Linked DNA regions of Spartinivicinus marinus. The protein of the gene in region 1 interacts with the protein of each later gene in a pairwise test. Links are inferred from orthologs where the notes say so. Each region holds a gene or a part of one and is shown in the gene's direction. Other genes may lie near its edges. The genes, in order: dnaE and dnaQ.

The links.
Region 2: the proteins of dnaE (region 1) and dnaQ interact in binary tests that used the Escherichia coli proteins (3 or more experiments, as listed by UniProt). The link is inferred for Spartinivicinus marinus from one-to-one orthologs.

The regions. Positions count from the first base shown.
Region 1 is NZ_JAPJZK010000001.1:903,340-907,751, reverse strand. The notes cover bases 16-4,104. They hold dnaE (DNA polymerase III subunit alpha), read left to right. Parts: upstream 16-400; coding sequence 401-3,904; downstream 3,905-4,104. Other genes in these bases: OQE68_RS04345 (acetyl-CoA carboxylase carboxyltransferase subunit alpha), read left to right, coding at 4,039-4,104; OQE68_RS04355 (substrate-binding periplasmic protein), read right to left, coding at 16-84. Also shown: more of OQE68_RS04355, read right to left, coding at 1-15; more of OQE68_RS04345, read left to right, coding at 4,105-4,412. UniProt on the Escherichia coli protein: DNA polymerase III is a complex, multichain enzyme responsible for most of the replicative synthesis in bacteria. This DNA polymerase also exhibits 3' to 5' exonuclease activity. The alpha chain is the DNA polymerase catalytic subunit.
Region 2 is NZ_JAPJZK010000001.1:215,580-218,890, reverse strand. Bases 29-3,016 are described here. They hold dnaQ (DNA polymerase III subunit epsilon), read left to right. Parts: upstream 29-1,152; coding sequence 1,153-1,881; downstream 1,882-3,016. Other genes in these bases: nhaB (sodium/proton antiporter NhaB), read right to left, coding at 1,913-3,016; rnhA (ribonuclease HI), read left to right, coding at 676-1,113; OQE68_RS01030 (class I SAM-dependent methyltransferase), read left to right, coding at 29-646. Also shown: more of OQE68_RS01030, read left to right, coding at 1-28; more of nhaB, read right to left, coding at 3,017-3,311. UniProt on the Escherichia coli protein: DNA polymerase III is a complex, multichain enzyme responsible for most of the replicative synthesis in bacteria. The epsilon subunit contain the editing function and is a proofreading 3'-5' exonuclease.

The DNA.
Region 1 (4,412 bases):
ACTGGAAATACTTATTAAAGTCAGCACAACAATCAGGCAAACTAGTCGGTGTTGTAATATTTGTTGTGGACTAGGGCAAAGCATTAGTGTGACTCTACATGGCTTTCGATTTTGTTGTATTGCACGTGACTGATAATGAAAACACACTTTTTTGTTAGGTGCGAGTCTTTTGCAAATAAACCAATGAGTGGGCTGTTTTGATAGAGTCTGCAAGCTCTTTGAGAGTAGAAGAAATATTCGGGCTAGTAAATAAATTGGGGTTTTATAAAATAGCTGAACTGTTATGTTGTGAAAATACAAAACTCAGTTGACTATCAGGTCATTAGTTAAACTTACTTAGCCAAATTCATTATAGCCGCAAAAGATTTTATGTTTAGTCACTTAGGCTTTAGAGGACTCCATGTCTAATAACGCGCCAAATTTTGTTCATCTGCGATTACATACAGAGTATTCACTGATTGATGGCATTGTAAAAATTAAGCCTTTGATTGCTGAAACAGCAGCTAAAGGAATGCCGGCTGTTGCTGTGACAGATCAAATGAATTTGTATGCTTTAGTTAAGTTTTATAAAGCTGCGTTGGCTTCAGGGATTAAGCCTATCTGTGGTGTAGATATTTGGCTGGAAAATGAAGAAGCCGATGCTTCTCCATTACCAATGTTGCTATTAATACAAAATAAAGAAGGGTATCGTAATTTAACGGAACTGATTTCACAGGCTTATCAAACCAACCAGCATCATGACAAAGCCATAATCAAAAAGGATTGGCTTAAGGGTAAGTCGGCAGGATTAATTGCCATTTCTGGGGGCAAGCTCAGTGAGATTGGTTGTGCGCTACTGGCTGGCCATCAGCAGCAAGCTGAGTCAATAGTTAAAGAGTGGCAGGCAATTTTTCCTGATCGTTTTTATTTAGAGCTACAACGGACTGGGCGCGAAAATGATGAAGAATATTTACATGCTGCGGTAGCGCTGGCTGAAATTTGCCACTGTCCTGTTGTTGCAACCAATGATGTCCGTTTTTTACATCAAGAAGACTTTGATGCTCATGAGGCAAGGGTGTGTATTGGTGAGAGCAGAGTATTAGACGACCCCCGTCGTCCGCGACGGTACAGTGAACAACAGTATTTGCGCTCTCCTGAGGAAATGGCTGAGATTTTTGCTGATATTCCAGAAGCGCTGACCAATACAGTAGAAATTGCCAAACGTTGTACCATTGAGGTGCAGCTAGGTAAGTATTTCTTGCCAGAATATCCGGTGCCAGAAGGTAAAACCATGGATCAGTTTTTCCGTGAGTTTTCCCGTCAAGGGCTTGAAGAGCGTTTGGCTTTAACTTTAGATCCATCCACGCCAGACTATGAAAACCTGCACCAGCAGTATATTGATCGACTTAATTTCGAACTGGATATTATCCTACAGATGGGATTTCCCGGTTATTTCTTAATCGTGATGGACTTTATTCAGTGGGCGAAAAATAACGGCGTACCGGTAGGCCCTGGGCGAGGTTCGGGTGCAGGCTCGTTGGTGGCCTATGCTCAGAAAATTACTGATCTCGATCCATTAGAATATGACTTGCTATTTGAGCGGTTTTTGAATCCAGAGCGGGTGTCGATGCCTGACTTTGACGTTGACTTCTGTATGGATGGCCGGGACCGGGTCATTGATTATGTCGCGCAAAACTATGGTCGGGATGCAGTTTCCCAAATTATCACTTTTGGAACCATGGCTGCGAAAGCAGTAGTGCGAGATGTGGCAAGGGTGCAAGGTAAGTCCTATGGGTTAGCGGATAAACTGTCTAAAATGATTCCCTTCGAAGTAGGGATGACGTTATCTAAAGCCTATGAGCAAGAAGAAACCATTCGAGAGTTTTTAGCTGGCGATGAAGCCGCTCAAGAAATTTGGGAGATGGCCCTTAAGCTGGAAGGGACAACCCGTAATGTAGGGAAGCATGCTGGTGGTGTAGTGATTGCACCAACTAAACTCACAGACTTTGCTCCCCTTTATTGTGATGAAGAAGGTCATGGCTTAGTTACTCAGTTTGATAAAGATGATGTTGAGCAGGCTGGGTTGGTTAAGTTCGACTTTTTGGGGTTAAGAACCCTCACCATTATTGATTGGGCATTAGAAACAATTAATAAGCGTCGGGCGATTAGAAGTGAAGCACCCATTGATATTAGCCAGATAAATTTAGGCGATGAGTTAGTATTTAAATTGCTGCAGCGAGCGGAAACAACGGCAGTGTTTCAGCTTGAGTCCCGTGGGATGAAAGAACTGATTAAGCGTCTATTGCCTAGCTGTTTTGAAGATATTATCGCATTGGTAGCATTGTTTCGGCCAGGACCACTTCAGTCAGGGATGGTGGATGACTTTATTAATCGTAAGCATGGCCGTGCTACCGTCGAATATCCCCACCCTGATTTGGAACCAGTATTATCCAACACGTATGGTGTAATCCTATATCAGGAACAGGTTATGCAGATTGCCCAGGTGCTGGCTAATTACTCTTTAGGCCAGGCTGATATGCTTCGTCGAGCTATGGGTAAGAAAAAACCTGAAGAAATGGCCAAACAGCGGGAAATATTTAATAAGGGTGCATCGGACAATCACATTCCTGCAGAACAAGCGACTTATATTTTTGATTTGATGGAAAAGTTCGCAGGCTATGGATTTAACAAGTCTCACTCAGCTGCTTATGCGCTAGTTTCTTATCAAACAGCCTGGCTGAAAGCCTATTTCCCAGCAGAATTTATGGCTGCGGTGTTGTCTTCAGATATTCATAATACTGATAAAGTGGTGATTCTGATTGAAGAATGCCGCTCGATGAAGCTGAATATTACACCACCCAATGTGAATATCAGTGAATATAAATTTATCGTGAGCGATCAGGATGACATCGTTTATGGTTTAGGGGCAATTAAAGGCGTTGGAGAAGGCCCGATTGAAGCCATAGTTGAAGCACGAAAAGCTGGTGGTGCTTTTAAGGATCTATTTGATTTTTGTAAACGCATAGATGGTAAAAAAATTAATAAACGGGTGATGGAAGCTCTTGTACGTTCAGGGGCTTTGGACCGACTGGGCCCAGCTCGATATCAGGAAAAGGCATTGCTAGGTAAAAATCGAGCTGTCTTGTTCGCTGCTATGGAAGATGCGTTAAAAGCAGCTGATCAAGAAGCAAAAAGCCAGGACAGTGGTCATGGTGACTTGTTTGGTGAGCTAATAGCTGAAACTGAGCAAGACTGTTATGAGTATTACTATAACACCTATGAGTGGCCTGATAACCAGCGCTTGTTAGGAGAAAAAGAAACCCTTGGGCTGTATTTAACTGGTCACCCCATAGATCAGTATGAGTCTGAAATTAGACACATTATCAGAAATCGCATTGTTGATTTAAGACCAGCCCGAGAAAGCCAGTACATTGCAGGATTGATCGTTGCTTTGCGAGTCATGCGTAACAAGCGTGGCCAGAAAATGGCCTTTATCACTTTGGATGATCGTACTGCAAGAATTGAGGTCTCTGTATTCTCAGATCAATTTGAACAGTATCAGCAGCAACTGGAAAAAGATGCGTTAGTTATTGTAGAAGGTGAAGTGAGTCATGATGACTACACTAATAACCTGAAAGTACGTGCTAAATCGTTAGCTAATTTAACGGAAGCACGCAGCAAATATGCACGACAGCTTCAGTTAGTAATTTCAGAGCAAGCCTTTAAGCCAGGTTTTGTAGAGAATTTGGCTACCCTGTTGGCAGAATATAAAGGGCAGCTACCCATTACCATTGAATACCAAAAACCTGATGCGAAGGCTAAATTGATATTGTCTGATCAATGGTGGATAGCCCCAACTGATGAGCTAATTCAAGCGCTGAAAAAACAGTATGGAAAAAATTCAGTTGAGTTGCAGTATGGATAATTTGTTAAATGATAAAACAGGTCTATTGTGTCACTGCACTCGACTAAGTAGTCACAATCACGTATCTTATGCTCCTTTTTAGTTGGGCATAATCCGTTAGCAGCCACCGTAATAGTAAGGCAAGAATTACGACTATGAACCCCCAATACCTAGACTTTGAGCAGCCGATTGCAGAGCTGGAAGCCAAAATAGAAAGCCTAAGTTCAACTGAGCAGAACAGCAGTTATGATATTGATATTGCTGAAGAAATAGAAAAGCTTAAGACTAAAAGTAAGTCGCTGACTCAGCAGGTTTTCAGCAAGTTAACCGCTTGGCAACGAGCGCAAATCGCTCGTCACCCTCAGCGGCCATATACTCTCGATTATGTTGAGTATATTTTTAATGATTTTGATGAGTTACATGGTGATCGTAAGTTTGCAGATGACCAGTCAATTGTAGGCGGTATTGGTAGACTGGAAAATCAGCCTGTGATGATTATTGGTCATCAAAAAGGCCGCGATGTAAAGGA
Region 2 (3,311 bases), 690 kb from region 1 along the record:
TCAACAATTAGAGCATTGGTTACCTTATATTTTTGGTTATCATCTGGTGCAAGTAGGTGTTTCTCCAGATTTACGTCTGGTTGATACCTGTAGAATCGCCCACAAAGTCATTTTAACCCCTCGTTTAATTACAACCAACTGCTCGCAATTACAAGGTTCCCTCACGGAATGGCCGATACAACCCAACAGTGTTGATATGGTGCTTCTCCATCATGCGTTAGAGTTTTTTGAAAACCCACACCGGCTGCTTTTTGAAGCGAATAAAGCGATTATTCCAGGTGGTAAGCTCATTGTAATTGGGTTTAACCCTTATAGCTTATTGAACCTGTGGCGTGGCCTTGGGTTCCCTCATTACAAGTTTTTACGTCAAGCACACTTTATTCGTCCAGGGCGCTTACAAGACTGGTTTAAGTTGTTAGGGTTTTCTCTGGATAAAGTATGCTATCCGGCTGTAAAGTTGGCGGATACCTACTACCCCACCAAATTGGATCGTTACTGTGAATCCATTGGGCTAGGCATTGGTAGTTTTTATATAATGCAGGCCACCAAGGAAACTGTGGGGATGACGCCAATTAAGCCATTATGGCGACCAACGGCTCCTAAGGTGGTGACACTACCCCTGGCTGAACCAACGACCAGGCGATAAGTCGTTTTAATTGGATAAATGAGCGTTTGATGAAGCAAGTTGAAATTTTTACTGATGGTGCTTGTAAAGGTAATCCAGGACCTGGAGGGTGGGGGGCTCTACTCCGTTATGGAGGGGTTGAAAAAGAGCTATTTGGTGGTGAAGAAAACACCACCAATAATCGAATGGAATTAATGGCGGCGATTGAAGGCCTGAAAGCTTTGAAACGTTCCTGTCAAGTGAGTATCACCACCGACTCTCAATATGTACGCCAAGGTATTACCCAGTGGCTACCTCGTTGGGTTGCCCGTAACTGGCGTACATCATCTAATCAACCAGTCAAAAATCAGGACTTATGGCAGCAGCTGGCAGAGCAAACCAGTAAGCATCAGGTAGAATGGTGTTGGGTAAAAGGTCATAGTGGCCATCCAGAGAATGAGCGAGCGGATGAGCTAGCAAACCAAGGTATTACAACGCTTTTGTCGTAAATTTTTTATCAACACAAAATTGAATCAGGTAGCAACACGATGCGCACAATTGTGCTGGATACTGAAACCACAGGTATTGATCCAAAGCAGGGCCACCGAATTATCGAAATTGGCTGTGTTGAGGTCATTAATCGCAAGCTAACGGGTAATTCTTACCACCAATACATTAATCCTCAGCGTGAAGTGGAGCAGGAAGCAATTGAAATTCATGGTATTACTAATGAAATGTTGGTGGATAAACCGGTATTTGCTGAAATAGCGGCTGACTTTTTTGAGTTTATTAAAGGCGCTGAGCTGGTTATTCATAATGCACCCTTTGATGTGGGCTTTATTAATCATGAGTTTGGGCTGTTAGCCAGCAATAATCCTGGCACCGTAGAAAACTATTGTCGTATTACTGACTCATTAGTGTTAGCAAGAAATAAACACCCTGGCGCTAAAAATAATTTGGATGCACTCTGTAAACGTTATGGAGTTGATAATTCAGCACGGACTTATCATGGCGCATTATTGGATGCGGAAATACTAGCAGATGTTTATTTGCTAATGACGGGTGGGCAAACGGCACTTGCTTTTGGAGGCAGTTCTCAAAACCAAGGAGGAGGGCAGAGTAATCAGGGGCAAATCAAGCGGCTTGCTGCTGATCGGCCACCTCTACCTGTGATTAGCGCTACCGCAGATGAGTTAGCTGCTCATGAGGCAAAGCTTGATGTCATTGCACAGCAAGGCCAATGTGTGTGGCGAGATAAGTATGAGAGTAGTCATTGATAAGGGGCTCTGAAGCCCCTTGAAATGACTACTAAATAAAGTGGGTTACCATGAAATAACCCACTCCACCTAGAACTAGCGTGTAAGGCAATGCCATGATCACCATTTTTCCATAGGAAAGGCGAATTAAAGGTGCTAAGGCAGACGTTAGCAGGAATAAGAATGCAGCTTGGCCATTGGGCGTAGCCACACTGGGTAGGTTAGTACCGGTGTTGATAGCGATAGCTAGCTTTTCAAAATGCTCTTTACTAATCAGGCCATTATCAAATACCTGTTTCACTTCGTTAATATAAACAGTGGCAACAAATACGTTATCGCTGATCATTGATAATAAACCGTTAGCAATAAAGAACATGCCAGGTTGGGCGGATACATCCATTTCTAATACCCAGTTTATGATAGGTGAAAACAGATGCTGGTCATGAATAACCGCTACAATACCAAAAAATACGACAAGTAGTGCGGTAAAGGGGAGTGCTTCTTCAAAGGCTTTACCAATTTGATGTTCTTCAATTATGCCCGTGAAAGCAGTAATTACCACAATCACCAATAACCCAATAAAGCCTACCTCTGCTACATGAAAGGCAAGCCCTAAGACGAGTAAAATGCCCGCAATAGCTTGAATGATTAAACTGGCAATATCCTTTTTATTACGTTGTGCCGCTTCTTCTTTGGCAAAGTCAACCAAGACAGCTCTAACACTTTCAGGAATTTGCTCACCATAACCAAACCAGTGAGTTTTCTCTAAGACAATGACAGTTAATAAACCTGCCGCAAGAACAGGCATAGTGACTGGCATCATGACCAAGAAGAAGGCAATAAAATCCCAGCCTACTTTTTCTGCAATTAATAGGTTTTGTGGCTCACCCACCATGGTACACACGCCACCCAGGGCTGTACCAACAGCGGCATGCATCATTAAACTACGCAAGAAAGCTCGAAATTGCTCTAGATCGCGCCGATGAATATCCACAATACTGTCATCAGCATGGGGGTCATGTTCTGAGTGTTGGAATTTTTTACCTGAGGCAACTTTGTGATAAACGGAGTAAAAGCCTACGCCAACACTGATAACGACCGCTGTCACTGTTAACGCATCAAGGAAGGCGGATAAAACAGCAGCAACAATGGAAAATAACAGTGATAGAATGACTTTTGAACGAACAGAAATCAGGATCTTGGTAAAAGTAAACAGCAGTAAATCTTTCATAAAGTAGATCCCTGCAACCATAAACATCAGGAGCAGGATAACGGGAAAGTTTTGTTCTACTTCATGCTTAAGTGCATCAGGTGATGTCATCCCCAATACAATGGCTTCGATAACCAGTAAGCCGCCTGGCTGTAATGGGTAACACTTGAGTGCCATGGCTAAGGTGAAAATAAATTCTGCAACAAGCGCCCAACCGGCAATAGTGGGTCCCATTAGAGAT